3 regions of the Paenibacillus sp. FSL K6-1558 genome follow, and region 3 is predicted to be linked to each of the others. Evidence: predicted binding sites of a transcription regulator. Region 3 holds the regulator's gene; each other region holds the start of a gene.

Region 1 (4,596 bases), 650 kb from region 3:
TACATTCATGACTTCCTTGCTCGTTTGCAAGCCTTTTTCCCGGATTTCAGCTACAATCTCATCCCGTCCGAGAGTTGTACAGCTGCAGATTCCCTGTTTGCCACCGGCAGTGAAATTATCTCCAAGCACGTATTGTAAAATCTGTTCAACCACTGGTTTGCATCCTCCGCAAGAGCGGGTTGCACCTGTGCAGGCTTTAATCTCGTCAACTGTAGTTAGACCCTGGTTGGTAATGACATCCACGATGGCGCCTTTGGTTACGCCGTTACATCCACATACGATTTCATCCACCGGCATCGTTTCAACAGACGTTGTTTTTTTATGACCGCCGCAACCTGTACCCATAAGGGAACTGTACAATTCATCTGTCATTTCAGTCTGGTTTTTGATCAGTTTCTGCAGTTCAGTGGAATCCGTAATGTCACCAAAGAGTACAGCACCTACCATTTTGTTGTCACGAAGCAGGATTTTTTTGTACGTTCGTTTCCAGTCGTCTTTTTGCGAAATTACGTTATGTTCCGGGCTATCAATGAATTCGCCAGTAGAGAAGACGTCTACACCCGAAATTTTCAATTTGGTGGATACAACCGAGCCTTCATACGGAGCTGTTTCGACTCCGCAAATATGTTTCGCAAGAATCATTCCTTGTTCAAACAGTGGCGCCACAAGTCCGTAACACACACCGCGATGTTCATTACATTCTCCGACAGAGTAAACGTCTTTCAGTGAAGTCTGCATGTAGTCATCCACAATGATACCTCGGTTGACTTCGATCCCACTCTCCCGAGCTACCGCTATATTCGGTTTAATACCAACCGCCATGACCACAAAATCAACATTCAGCACAGATTCGTCGGCAAAACGTATACCTTCAACCCGTTCACCACCCAGTAGTTCGGAAGTTTGGGCGCCCATTTTGAACTTGATTCCCTGACGTTCCAGTTCAGCTTTCAACATGGCAGAAGCCTGAGGATCGAGCTGGCGTTCCATCAGATCATCCATAAGATGCACAACAGTAACGTCCATACCGAGTTGCACAAGTCCTTTGGCAGCTTCCAGGCCTAGCAGTCCGCCCCCGATGACAGCTGCTTTTTTGTATGCTTTTGCAGCTTCCAGCATGATATTGCAATCGGCGATATCGCGGAAACCAACGACACCCTGCTTGTCATGTCCGGGTACAGGGAGGATGAAAGAATTCGACCCTGTTGCAATGATAATTTTGTCATACGGAGCACGGTGTCCATCTTCGGTTACTACTTCACGAGTCTCGGCATCAATGCGGGCAACCGTGGTTCCTGTGTGAAGCGTAATGCCGTAGTCCTCGTACCAGTGGAGATCATTAAGGACAATGTCATCCAGCGTTTTACTACCTTCAAGTACGTAGGACAACATAATACGATTGTAGTTAGGATAAGGTTCTGTACCAAAAACCGTAATATCAAAGCGTGAAGTTAATTTTAGAATTTGTTCCACCGTGCTGATTCCGGCCATACCATTACCGATGACGACTAATTTTTCTTTATTTCCGTTCATGTGTGTAGCCCTCCCTTGGATAAACCTGTACATTTACCAACATTTTTAATGGCTTATATTTGAATTATACATCGACTGACTCAATCATAATGTGATTTATTTCACTAATTACGATAGATCATTCATATTAAAATAAGTGTGATGACCGTCACGAAAACAAAAATATTTTTAGAAATGAGAAATACGAACTATTGTTCTTATTTTTGGTTCGAGGTATGATCATAGTGGGGTCGGTTACGTTCCCTATTTTCTCGAAAGGACGTTTTTGCATCATGATGGGAAGATCCCACCTGATTATCGGTACAGGCGTTTCACTTTCAGTGTTGCAACTCCTTGGAATGCAGGTTACTGCTCCGGCTGTAACCGTTGCACTAATAGGATCGTTGTTGCCAGATATTGATGAGCCTAATTCATTGCTGGTATCGAAAGCATTGCCGAGCAGTTTGATTCGACTGTTGCAGACGATTCTTTTGCCTGCGGCTGTGTTTGTGTATTTTTACGTTCCGGCCAAACCGTGGAATCTGCTACTTGCTGTATTCATTGGGCTTGTGTCGTTCCTGCCTTCGCGATCACTGCGTAAAGTATTGATGTTTGCCATTGGACTGGGCTTGGTCTTTTATGGTCATGCTTTTGCTCCGTGGAATCTGATTGCAGGCAGCCTGCTTATGCTGTGCACAACACTTACACACAGGGGCTTAACCCATACCTTGTATGGAACAGCTGTTTGGGCGGGGTTACTGTACAGTACAACGCAGCAGCAAGGCCCAGAAATTTGGGTCGCTGGAGGTTCCGCTTATGCTCTTCATCTGCTTGCCGATTCCTTGACGAATCGGGGGATTCGTCCATTGCCGCCATTAAAACTGCGTATACGGGCAAATCTGATGAGTACGGGAACCAAACATGGAGCAGCTGTAGAAAATGTCTGCGTAATCCTGACACTGATTTTGGCATGGTTTGCATTCTCGCCTTTATTTCTGTAGTACAACCACAAACGCCAGCCCATTATTTATGGACTGGCGTTCTGAAATCAAGAGCTTAACTTGAGTAGTCGCTATGTTGACACGTCACGAAATCGCTGTTGTTTGATTACACATCAAGAACAAGCAAGTTAGACTTTAGTAGGTGTACCGCTAAGTGTATCGATATCTGTAGAACCAAAGGCTAGTAAAACAACAAGAATAAGTACAATTAGCATTTCGGCAAAACCGACTCCATCAAACTCAGACATCACAGCCACCTCTTTTCATGCTTGCATTTAGGAATTTATACGCTGCTGAAAAGCCTGAATGACATCGTTCAGGGTCATATCTCGGCCCGTTTCATCCAAAAATTGTACTAGTTTATCTGAATTAGAGGGTTCAATCTTTTGGAGTGTTTTATACTGGCCCACTAATTCTACAACTAATGTGGCTTCTCTAAACAGCGTGACCGCATCCACTCTTAATTTCCCGCTAACCAATAACGCGGCAACAATCAATTCAAGTTTTTTACCTTTTAAATTGCCACTCAGAAGGGTATTTGCGGCATTAGTTTTTCTGGAACCTTTATTTGATTTTCCGTTCCTTCCCATTGCCATACAAAGTTCCCCCGCTGTTTGATGTGTTGGTTCTTCATCTTTAGTTAACTAACCTTCCATTATCATATCTTATGTATCTCGTGCTCAACATGTTCAAACGATCCATATATTTATGTGACCATTAAAAAAAGAGATACCCCAAAAAAGATTCAATGAGGTATCCCTATAGTTTAAAGCTTTAAATCGTTGAATTATGCCTATATCAAGCGTTATTAATAATGGTTTCCATCGTTGTACGATCGAGACCTTTCACGAGCTTCACAATTAATTCTTTAGCCGCATCGTAATCATCGGTATGAATAATGGAAGAAGAGGTGTGAATATATCGGCCGCAGATGCCAATTACGGTGGAAGGTACACCAATACCGCTCAAGTGAACCTGACCTGCGTCCGTACCGCCCGGCGAGATGAAGTATTGCGTCTTAATCTTATTGGAAGCGGCAGTGTCCTTAACATACTCCACCATTCCACGATGCGTGAACATTCCTGGGTCGAAGATACGGAGCAATGCGCCCTGACCGATATGACCAAAGGACTGTTTGTCACCCGTCATGTCGTTCGCCGCACTACAGTCTAGAGCAAAGAAAATGTCCGGCTGAATGAGATTGGCAGCTGTACGTGCTCCGCGAAGTCCCAATTCTTCCTGAACCGTTGCACCGGAATAGAGAATATTCGGTAGCTTCTCTTTATGCAGTTCTTCCATCAGTTCAAGCGCTAGACCGACACCATAACGGTTATCCCAAGCTTTGGCCATTATTTTCTTAGGGTTTGCCATCGGTGTGAATTCACAGATCGGTACGATCTGCATTCCCGGATGAATCCCCCACGATTCTGCCTCCGCACGATCATCTGCGCCAATATCCAGATACATTGAATTCAAGTCTACCGGCTTGCTGCGCTGGGATTCATCCAGCAAGTGGGTAGGTGTAGAGCCGACAACGCCTGTAATCCTGCGCTCAGGAGTAATAATCTGAAGACGCTGTGAAAGCACAGCTTGACTCCACCATCCACCGAGCGGACGGAATTTGATCATACCTGTTTCCGTTATGCCTGTTGTCATGAAGCCGACTTCATCAAAATGTCCGGCCACCATGACTTTAGGGCCGGATTCATCTCCGCGTAGAACACCAAAGAGACTTCCCAGGCGATCTTGTACAAATTCATCGGTATATGCGGACAATTGCTCTTTCATCCAGCCGCGCAGTTCACGTTCGAAGCCGGAGGCGGAAGGGAACTCCGTTAATGTGCGAAACATGTCCAACGTTTTTTCATTCATGTGTTAACAACTCCTCTGTTGATATGTATATCAGGTCACAGTAAAACGGTTGCTGGCCTGGTGTCCTTTTTTTCGTACAAAGGACTCGTTATTAACCACTGGTCACATTATAGTATGAACCTTGCACAAGTGAATGTCCATGTTTATGTTACGTTTTTAAGGCATGATTTTGCGTGTTTAGTCTGGATTTTCCGTTTTTCTGTCCGCTGTT
Region 2 (4,596 bases), 180 kb from region 3:
AAAGGGTATGGACAACAGGGTGAATGATTTTACGCAGGGTGGTGTTACCTACATGATGAAGAAAATTCCCGGTTACATAGGTCTATGTATGCTTGTTCTCGTCATTTTGACGGGGTGTACCAGAGAGACACAGCCTTCCGAACAGCCGGTTGTCTCAGAGAAAGATTCAGCCAATACGATTACGGTTGCCATTGATGGCAGTACTTTTTTACCTGATGCGACGAAGTCCATCAAACGAGATTTCAGTGAAGGCTTGACGCTCAAAAAAGCTTTGCTGAACAGCGGGCTGGTTGATTTTACGGCAGACGGAAAACGGATCCAGTCTGTGGGTGAGGTTTCTCTTGATTCGTCTCTGAGTTGGGCAGTGAAGCTGAACGGTAAGGATATTGCTCCAGAAAAGTGGGATACCGAGCTTCATGCTAAGGATGAAGTCATTATATACGTCAAAGCTGCTGACAGCGGGGGAGAAGGTGTCGCATATCAGACAACCCTGCTTAAAGTGAGCGGTGGTAGCGTGGAACCAAATCTGAATCGGCAGTATGCCGGTATTTATGTGCAAGAATGCACTGTTCGTGACGTATTAAAATCCAGTGGGGTTGTGCGTCTGTCGGAGAATAACAAGTTTGTTGTTGCCGTTGAGAATGTTATGCCTCGGACGAATCAGCGCTGGGTAATCAAGGTCAATGATAAAGAGTTAATGGAGAATGGATTGGATATGAAATTAAATCCACGGGATGCGGTGAAGCTTGAACTTGTCAACGCATCCTGAGCACATACAAGTAAATACGAAAAGCCCAATGTTGATAATAATCAAATTTGGGCTTTTTACTATATGATGAACTCTTTAAACAGTCGTGACAGCAAGTGAAAGGCCCGCTACCTGAGGTCAAGCTATTCATTTAACATGACGTCAAATGCGGCAAATTTCATTCGGGCACAATTCGCAGTGGCAAATGCCCTGCAACATTTTCAGGTCTTTGATCACAATCATACCATTGTCATATTCAATGGCATCTTTTTTGCGAAGGTCACTGAGCATGCGGTTTACACTTTCACGGGTAGCGCCAATCATATTGGACAGATCCGTGTGGGTAATTTTTTTATGAATCATCACATGATCTCCGTGCGCCTCTCCATACGAATTGGATAGCCTGATCAAGGTAGAACAGAGTGCCCCAGGTTTACCGTACAACATCAAATCCCGGAACTTTGTTTGGGTTAAACGATGATGAATGCCCATCCACTTCATGAAATCAATCGCAAAGTCACAATGCTGACAGATCAACATTTCCAGGTCCTTGTGTTCCAGCACACCAATCTCGCTGTCCTCCAGTACTTCCGCCGAGAAGCTGTGTCTGGAGCCAAAAAACGGATCAGCCTGACCAATCATATCGCCTGTCTGGTACATGTACATGATCAGTTCCTTGCCCTCGTCGGTGGATTTCGTGATCTGTGCACGTCCCCGTTTCATATAATAAAGTTTGTCAGAGACGTCACCTTCCCAGTACAGATGTGTTCCTTCCGGGTAAGTTCGGTCTTTCATCGTTACAAGCAGATGATTAAAATTCACTTCCGAGAAACAGTTGGTGTTTCCGCGTTTTTCCAGTACGTTTGTTAGTTCTCCCATACGTTGATCTCCCCTTTATCTCCCCGGTCTGGCGAGTGCAGCTACATGTTGCCCCCGAGGTTCGCCGCAAACTGTGCCATCCTGATCTGGGCATCTCGGCCGTGTGGAGGTACGGTACAAATTGCGGTGGTTCAATTTTTAAGTTCAGTATATACCTAATCTTACCGTTTGAGGGGCATGGAAAGCATTTAAAAATGGCGAAATTTCAAACATTGTGATTAAATTCACTTTTCGAGGGGAAGGATGAGGCTGTTGGTCTACTATTTCTAATAGAAGGTGAATTCTCATCGGAAAGATGCCGTTAAAAACTTAACTAAAATTTGTCATACTTTGTGAAAAAAATCACATAATATATCTTTTCCCCATGGTACGATGTGCATGTAAAGAAGAGAGACAAACCAATACGAACCTTTAGGAGGATGAGGGAGATGGCTGTAAAAAATGAAGTCGCCCCAACAAAAGAACCGACAGCAGGTCAGTATATTCAAACGTTAATTGATAAAGCGAACAAAGCACATGCAGCATTCATGTCCATGGATCAGGAGCAAATAGACCGGATTGTGCAGGCAATGGCGCTTGCGGGACTGGATAAACATATGATGCTCGCCAAAATGGCCGTGGAAGAAACCGGACGTGGTGTATATGAAGATAAAATTATTAAAAATATATTCGCAACAGAGTATGTTTATAACAGCATTAAATATGAAAAAACAGTAGGCGTTATCGAAGACAATGAATATGACAGCTTCCAGAAAATTGCGGAGCCGGTTGGTATTATCATGGGGATCACACCGGTAACCAACCCGACATCAACAACGATGTTTAAAGCACTGATTGCCATCAAAACACGTAACCCGATCATCTTTGGTTTCCACCCTTCCGCACAGAACTGTAGCCGCGAGGCCGCGAAAATTTTGCTTGAAGCTGCTGTGAAAAACGGTGCTCCAGCCGACTGTATCCAATGGATTGATGATCCATCCATGGATCGTACGAACGCATTGATGAATCACAATGATGTGGCTCTCATCTTGGCGACAGGCGGATCAGCGATGGTACGGGCAGCGTACAGCTGTGGTAAACCGGCACTGGGCGTAGGACCAGGCAACGTGCCTTGCTTTATCGAGAAAAGTGCAGATATCAACCAGGCGGTAACGGATTTGATTCTGTCGAAGTCTTTTGACAATGGTATGATCTGTGCGTCCGAACAAGCGGTCATTATTGAAGAACCCATCTTCGATCAAGTGAAAAAGAAAATGATTACGAACGGCTGTTACTTTGTGAACAAAGAAGAGGCAGCCAAATTGACAGCAGGTGCAATCAACGCAGAGAAATGTGCGGTTAACCCGACCATCGTAGGTCAGTCCGCTGTGAACATTGCCAAAATGTGCGGTATTGAAGTACCGGCAGGTACTAAAATTCTGGTAGCCGAGATTGAAGGTGTAGGCACCAAATTCCCATTGTCCGCCGAGAAACTGAGTCCGGTGCTGGCGTGTTACAAAGTTAAATCTGCAAAAGATGGTATTGAGCGTGCGGCAGAAGTGGTTGCTTTTGGTGGTATGGGTCACTCCTCTGTCATTCATTCGAACAATGAAGAAGTGATCAATCAATTTGCGGATCGCCTGCAAACCGGACGGATTATCGTGAACTCCCCTTCAACACATGGCGCAATCGGAGATATCTATAATACCAACATGCCATCGTTGACACTGGGTTGTGGATCGTACGGACGTAACTCGACATCTTCCAACGTAACTGCTGTGAACCTAATCAATGTGAAAAGGGTGGCTCGCCGTACCGTGAATATGCAATGGTTCAAAGTGCCGAACAAAGTCTACTTCGAAAAAGGGGCAACTCAATACCTTGCCAAAATGCCGGACATTACTCGCGTAGCGATTATTACAGATGCCATGATGGTCAAACTCGGATATGTGGAAAAAGTAGAGCATTATCTGCGTCAACGTCAGACACCGGTAGCGATTGAAGTCTTCTCAGAAGTTGAGCCAGATCCATCAACAACAACAGTAGACCGCGGTACAGCCATGATGGAACGCTTCCAGCCAGACTGTATTATCGCACTCGGTGGCGGGTCACCGATGGATGCTGCCAAAGCGATGTGGTTGTTCTATGAATATCCGGATACAGAGTTCAACAACCTGAAACAAAAATTCATGGATATCCGTAAACGGATTTACAAATACCCAAGACTCGGATCGAAAGCGAAATTCGTAGCCATCCCGACAACATCGGGTACAGGTTCGGAAGTCACATCGTTTGCGGTAATTACGGATAAAGAGCATGGCAACACCAAATATCCGCTCGCTGACTATGAATTGACACCAGATGTGGCGATTGTTGACCCTGAGTTCGTATACAGTTTGCCAAAAACGGCAGTAGCCGACACCGGTATGGACGTATTGACACATGCGATTGAAGCGTACGTATCCGTTATGGCGAATGACTACACAGACGGTCTGGCAATCAAAGCCATCCAACTGGTGTTCCAATACCTGGAGCAATCGTCACTGCAAGGTGACAAACTGGCACGCGAGAAAATGCATAATGCTTCCACGATTGCCGGTATGGCTTTTGCCAACGCGTTCCTGGGCATTAACCACAGCTTGGCGCATAAATGGGGCGGTCAATATCACACCGCACACGGACGCACCAATGCCATCCTATTACCACACGTTATTCGTTACAATGCGAAAAAACCGACGAAATTTGCATCGTTCCCGAAATATTCGCACTTTGTGGCAGATGAGCGGTATGCCGAAATCGCACGTATTCTCGGATTACCAGCACGCACAACCGAAGAAGGCGTGAACAGCTTGATCAAAGCCATCCGTGATCTGAACAAAAAACTGGGCATCGAGGAATCGTTCCAGGAGATCGGCTTTGACGCGAAAGACTTCGAATCGCGTGTAGACTACTTGGCAGATCGCGCCTTCGAAGACCAATGTACAACAGCG
Region 3 (4,596 bases):
GGTAAAAGCGATAATAGTTATGCGTATCATCGTTATAGTACACTTGCCACACATAGATATTGTTCACAACACCTGGCATGATCCGTTTGATCTCACCGCCTGGAACATCTGAGCTGAAACGGTTGCGAATCTGCATTTCGGTCATCCCGTTCTGCAATAACTCACTGTGCACACCTGCCGCGCCTTGTACAGGCTGATTGTTATTATCAAACTTAACCCAGACCATAATGTCCTGATTATCTTTGTTTTTAGCTGTCATCGTCCAGTATATGTTGTCAGCGCCACTCTTTTCGCCCCACACGTACTTCCGCAGTTCATCAGGTGCTGTAATGCCCAGCTGGTTCTGTGCCGATTCAATCGCCAATGCTTCTTCCTGCCGCTGATCCTGCGTGACATAGACGTAATATCGCTGAAGCCCAATCAAGATCAGAACGAGAATGAGCAGCGATATCCATATCCACTTCTTTTTTTTCTTCAAGAGTTGAACTTCCTTTCCCTAAAAGTGCGCATTGAAGTTGCCTCTTAACGCGCAAGCAATTGATCAAAAGCCAACTGGGATTCCCGCAAAATGCGCTCTTCATCCAGTGTTAAACATTCACCATGTTTTACGACTTGTTTGCCATCTACCCATACATGTTCCACATCTTTCGCCGAAGCCGAGTAAATTGCATGTGAAATCAAATCCGTGTGTGGATAGAAGTGAGCCTGTTCAATGTTGAGTGCAATAAAATCAGCCTTTTTACCGACTTTCAAAGCTCCAGTATCGTTCAGGAAGATGGACTTCGCACCGTAAGCTGTTCCAAGAAGCAACGCTTCCCCGGCAGGTACGGCGGTAGGATCACCGGATACTCCTTTATGAATTAAAGCTGCAAGTCTCATTTCCTCAAACATATCGAGATTGTTGTTGCTTGCCGGTCCGTCTGTTCCCAAAGATACAGTAACTCCTGCTTTCAACAAAGCGGGAACACGAGCTACACCCGATGCAAGCTTCAAATTACTACCCGGATTATGCGATACAGCGACATCATGACGTGCCAAGATTTCGATCTCTTCATCGTTGAGATGCACAGCATGCGCTACGAGTGAAGGACGTGAGAAAAAGCCATGCTTCTCCAAATGTGCCACTGGACGCATGCCATAATCTGATACATTCTGCTCCACTTCACGAAGCGTCTCTGACATGTGCGTATGGAGAGGCAGGTTTAGATCATGCGCAACTTGAACAAGCTTCTCTATGTAATCTGGAGGGCATGTGTAAGGCGCGTGCGGAGAGATTACGGTTGTGATGCGTCCATCCGCCTGTCCATTCCATTCACGAGCAAATGCTGCGGACTCTTCCAGCTTTCTCATCTGCTCTTCTTCCGAACACAGTCCAATGACACCCCGAGCCAGCGCAGCTCTAGCTCCTGACTGTTCAACCACTTTTGCTACCTGATCCATGTGGTCATACATGTCCAGGAAAGCTGTTGTTCCGCCTTTTAACATCTCAAGCACCGAAAGGGATGCTCCCCAATACACGTCCTCAGAAGTCATTTTGGCTTCCATTGGCCACATTTTTTCTTGTAACCACACTTGTAATGCCAGGTCATCACCATGACCTCGAAGCAGAGACATTGCCGCATGACCATGCGTATTGATCAGACCCGGCAGGAAGAGCAGTCCTTTTCCATCCACTTTAGGCAGGTTCTCGTCACCATCCGGCAGCGTCTCACCAATATGCACAATCTTGTTATTTTCAACGACCATATACCCTTGAATCACAGTCCAATTGGCACCTTCATTTACAGCAAATTTACCATTTTGGATTACCCATTTATTCGTTGTTGTCATCAAGCTCATCTTCCTTCCCGTTCTCCAAATAATAAGCCAAACTGAGCAAATCCGTTGTAAAGTCTGCATGATGAATCCGCACATGTGAAGGCGTTTTTAGAATCGTTGGCGCAAAATTCAGAATCGCCTCAATGCCCGATTGAATCAGTTGATCGGCAACATTCTGAGCTTCCGTGTCCGGCACCGTGATGATCCCGATACGAATGTTATCTTTCTGAACCGCTTCTGTAAGTTCTTCCATAGGTTTGACCGTCAGGCTATTAATTTTACTGCCAATCTTAGGCCCAAACGCATCAAAAATAGCGACAATTTTCATATTGTCCTTCAAATAAGCATTATAATTCGATAAGGCATGTCCGAGATTACCGGCCCCTACCAGAGCCACATTAATTTGCTGATCAATTTTCAAAATGTGACGAATCTTCTCGATCAGGTAAGACACATCATACCCGATTCCTTTACGACCAAAATCACCGAAATAAGCTAAATCTTTACGGATTTGAGCTGGATTCAAATCCAGTCGCTGTCCTAGCTCCTGCGAGGAAACCGTTGTCACCTCACGCTGAACCAACTCGTTTAAATAACGCAAATATACAGGCAGACGCCGTACTACCGCTTCTGATATTTTATCCGATTTCATCCTTGCTCCCCCTTACCATCGCCACGATTAAATAAATATTGAAAAGATGAGCATTCTGTATACATGCAATATCCATGCATGATGTCCTCATACAGAATGCCCGAATTATTAGGAATATAAGTTCATTAAAGCGCTGCCCTGTTCGAACTTTGTGAAGTCTTCTTCAAAGTTTAACGCCATGGTGAAGTCCAATGCAATGTTATAGCTTTACATCGTAATTATTTTTGAGTTTCTGCAGGTCGATCTAACCATTCAGCAATACGGGGAACCATCTGTTCTGTCAGCATATGCTCCATCTTTGGTCCCGGTAGCGAATACAGGAAGTACTTGCCGTAATAAGCTTCAATTACACGCGTATCATACACAATGACGATTCCGCGATCTTTGCCTGTCCGAACAAGCCTGCCGAACCCCTGCTTGAAGCGAATGACGGCCTGCGGCACAGAAAGCTTCATAAATGGATTTTTCTTCTGCTCTTGCAACAGTTCACTCTTCGCTTCCAGAAGCGGATGGTTAGGCGGCTGGAAAGGCAGTCTCACAATCGCAAGACAGGTCAGCGCTTCACCCGGAATATCCACGCCCTCCCAGAAGCTACTCGTACCCAGCAGGACTGCTGCTTTGGCATCTTGGAAGCGTCGGGTCAACTTCGAACGATTCCCGCTGTCAACACCTTGCCCCAGTAGCGAGATGTCATTCCCGGACAAAGCCTCTTTCAGTGGTTCATAGACTTGTCGAAGCATTTTATAAGAGGTAAACAGCACCATCATACGTCCTTGAGTTGCAATCGCCGTCTCAGCAAGAGAGTGCACCAGCATCTGTACAAAGTGCGCGTCCCCTACGCTCCCCTTCAGACTCGGGAAATCCCGCGGGATTACTAACAAAGCTTGTTCCCGATAATTGAATGGGGAAGGTAGCACCGAGGTCAGAAGCCGATTATTGTCGGCAGCTTCCTGCAAACCCAGTTGCTCAATCATGAACTGGAATGACTTATCCACCGACAGCGTAGCCGATGTAAGAACAACGCTTTTCTTTTTATCGAAAAACATCTCTTTCAATTGTGCGCTCACATCCACCGGAACAGCGTATAGCTGGAGTGACTTGCTACGGAACTGTCCGCTGGCCTCCATCCAGTACACGGTCTTGGCATCATCCATACGCATGAAGAATCTTAAATTCTCCTTCATCGTCGTCAGATCTTTCAAGAGCCCGGTGATATCAGTGATCAGACTGTCGGACTGATAATCATCCTGATCTTCTTTTACTTCGAGCAACAGTTTGTCACCCTTACGAACCAAATCACCCAATGTCACATAGATCTGGTTCTCCAAATCCTGCAACTCCTGCCACTTGGCAGGCTTCTGAGACGCTTTAAGCCGCAGCGAGAACTGTCCGGTCTCCCCTGGAGAAGCATCACTCCGTTCAGGCAAAAGACCAAACAGAGCATCGCTCAGACGATCCCACATTTCCTTCACTTCCACGGCGAGAGGAAACATCTGATCCACCATTGAACCCCACTGTACACCGTTCTCGTGCCCTGACAACTGAGAGCGAAGCATGGGAAGCTGACCATTACGACTATCTTTGAACAAACGGGTCAGTGTGTGTACGAGCGTAAAATACTTCATGTGAAGCCCCAAATGTTTACCCGCTACATCTTCAAGATGGTGCGCTTCATCAATGACCAGACTTTCATAAGCTGGCAACAGCTGATGAGCAGCCTTCACGTCTGTAAACAGTTTGGAGTGATTGGTAATCACAATATCAGAAAGTCCCGCCTCATGTTTCGCACGATGATAGAAGCACTTGCGGAACCACGGACAGGATCTACCGAGACAAGACTCGGACTCGCTCTGCACCGTTTCCCAGAAATCTCCTCCGCGTGCACTGAGGTTCAATTCTTCATCGTCACCCGTTTCGGTTTGTGTGAGCCACACAATCATCTGTGCTGCCGTGAAGTAGTCCTCTTTCGGCGTAGCAAATTCACGTTTGTTGATTTTGTGCTCGAATTTGCGTAGACAGAGATAATGGCCTCTCCCCTTGAACACGGAAGCTTTGAACGGAAAAGGAACTACCTGCGTCAGCATCGGAATATCCCGTTCGCGCAGTTGTTCTTGCAAGTTAATGGT

What was found. Region 3 encodes Rex, which represses fermentation and respiration genes when NADH is low (regulators of the CRP and FNR family bind a similar motif). Its sites were predicted from a motif close to TTGTGAAATATTTCACAA; they were not measured.
Region 1: a site for Rex is predicted at 1,623-1,640, ahead of nirB (nitrite reductase large subunit NirB). Genes of this name have one in related genera too.
Region 2: a site for Rex is predicted at 1,958-1,975, ahead of adhE (bifunctional acetaldehyde-CoA/alcohol dehydrogenase). Genes of this name have one in related genera too.

What each region holds. Positions count from the first base shown of each region.
Region 1 is NZ_JBBOCV010000001.1:1,871,636-1,876,231, reverse strand. Features, by position in the region: gene nirB (nitrite reductase large subunit NirB) at 1-1,533, opposite strand, end outside; gene MHI38_RS08085 (metal-dependent hydrolase) at 1,806-2,513, shown strand; gene MHI38_RS08080 (hypothetical protein) at 2,789-3,109, opposite strand; gene MHI38_RS08075 (M42 family metallopeptidase) at 3,312-4,385, opposite strand.
Region 2 is NZ_JBBOCV010000001.1:1,397,604-1,402,199, reverse strand. Features, by position in the region: gene MHI38_RS05980 (hypothetical protein) at 53-769, shown strand; gene MHI38_RS05975 (Crp/Fnr family transcriptional regulator) at 911-1,627, opposite strand; gene adhE (bifunctional acetaldehyde-CoA/alcohol dehydrogenase) at 2,056-4,596, shown strand, end outside.
Region 3 is NZ_JBBOCV010000001.1:1,220,174-1,224,769, forward strand. Features, by position in the region: gene MHI38_RS05060 (hypothetical protein) at 1-478, opposite strand, end outside; gene MHI38_RS05065 (amidohydrolase) at 523-1,830, opposite strand; gene MHI38_RS05070 (redox-sensing transcriptional repressor Rex) at 1,814-2,470, opposite strand; gene dinG (ATP-dependent DNA helicase DinG) at 2,689-4,596, opposite strand, start outside.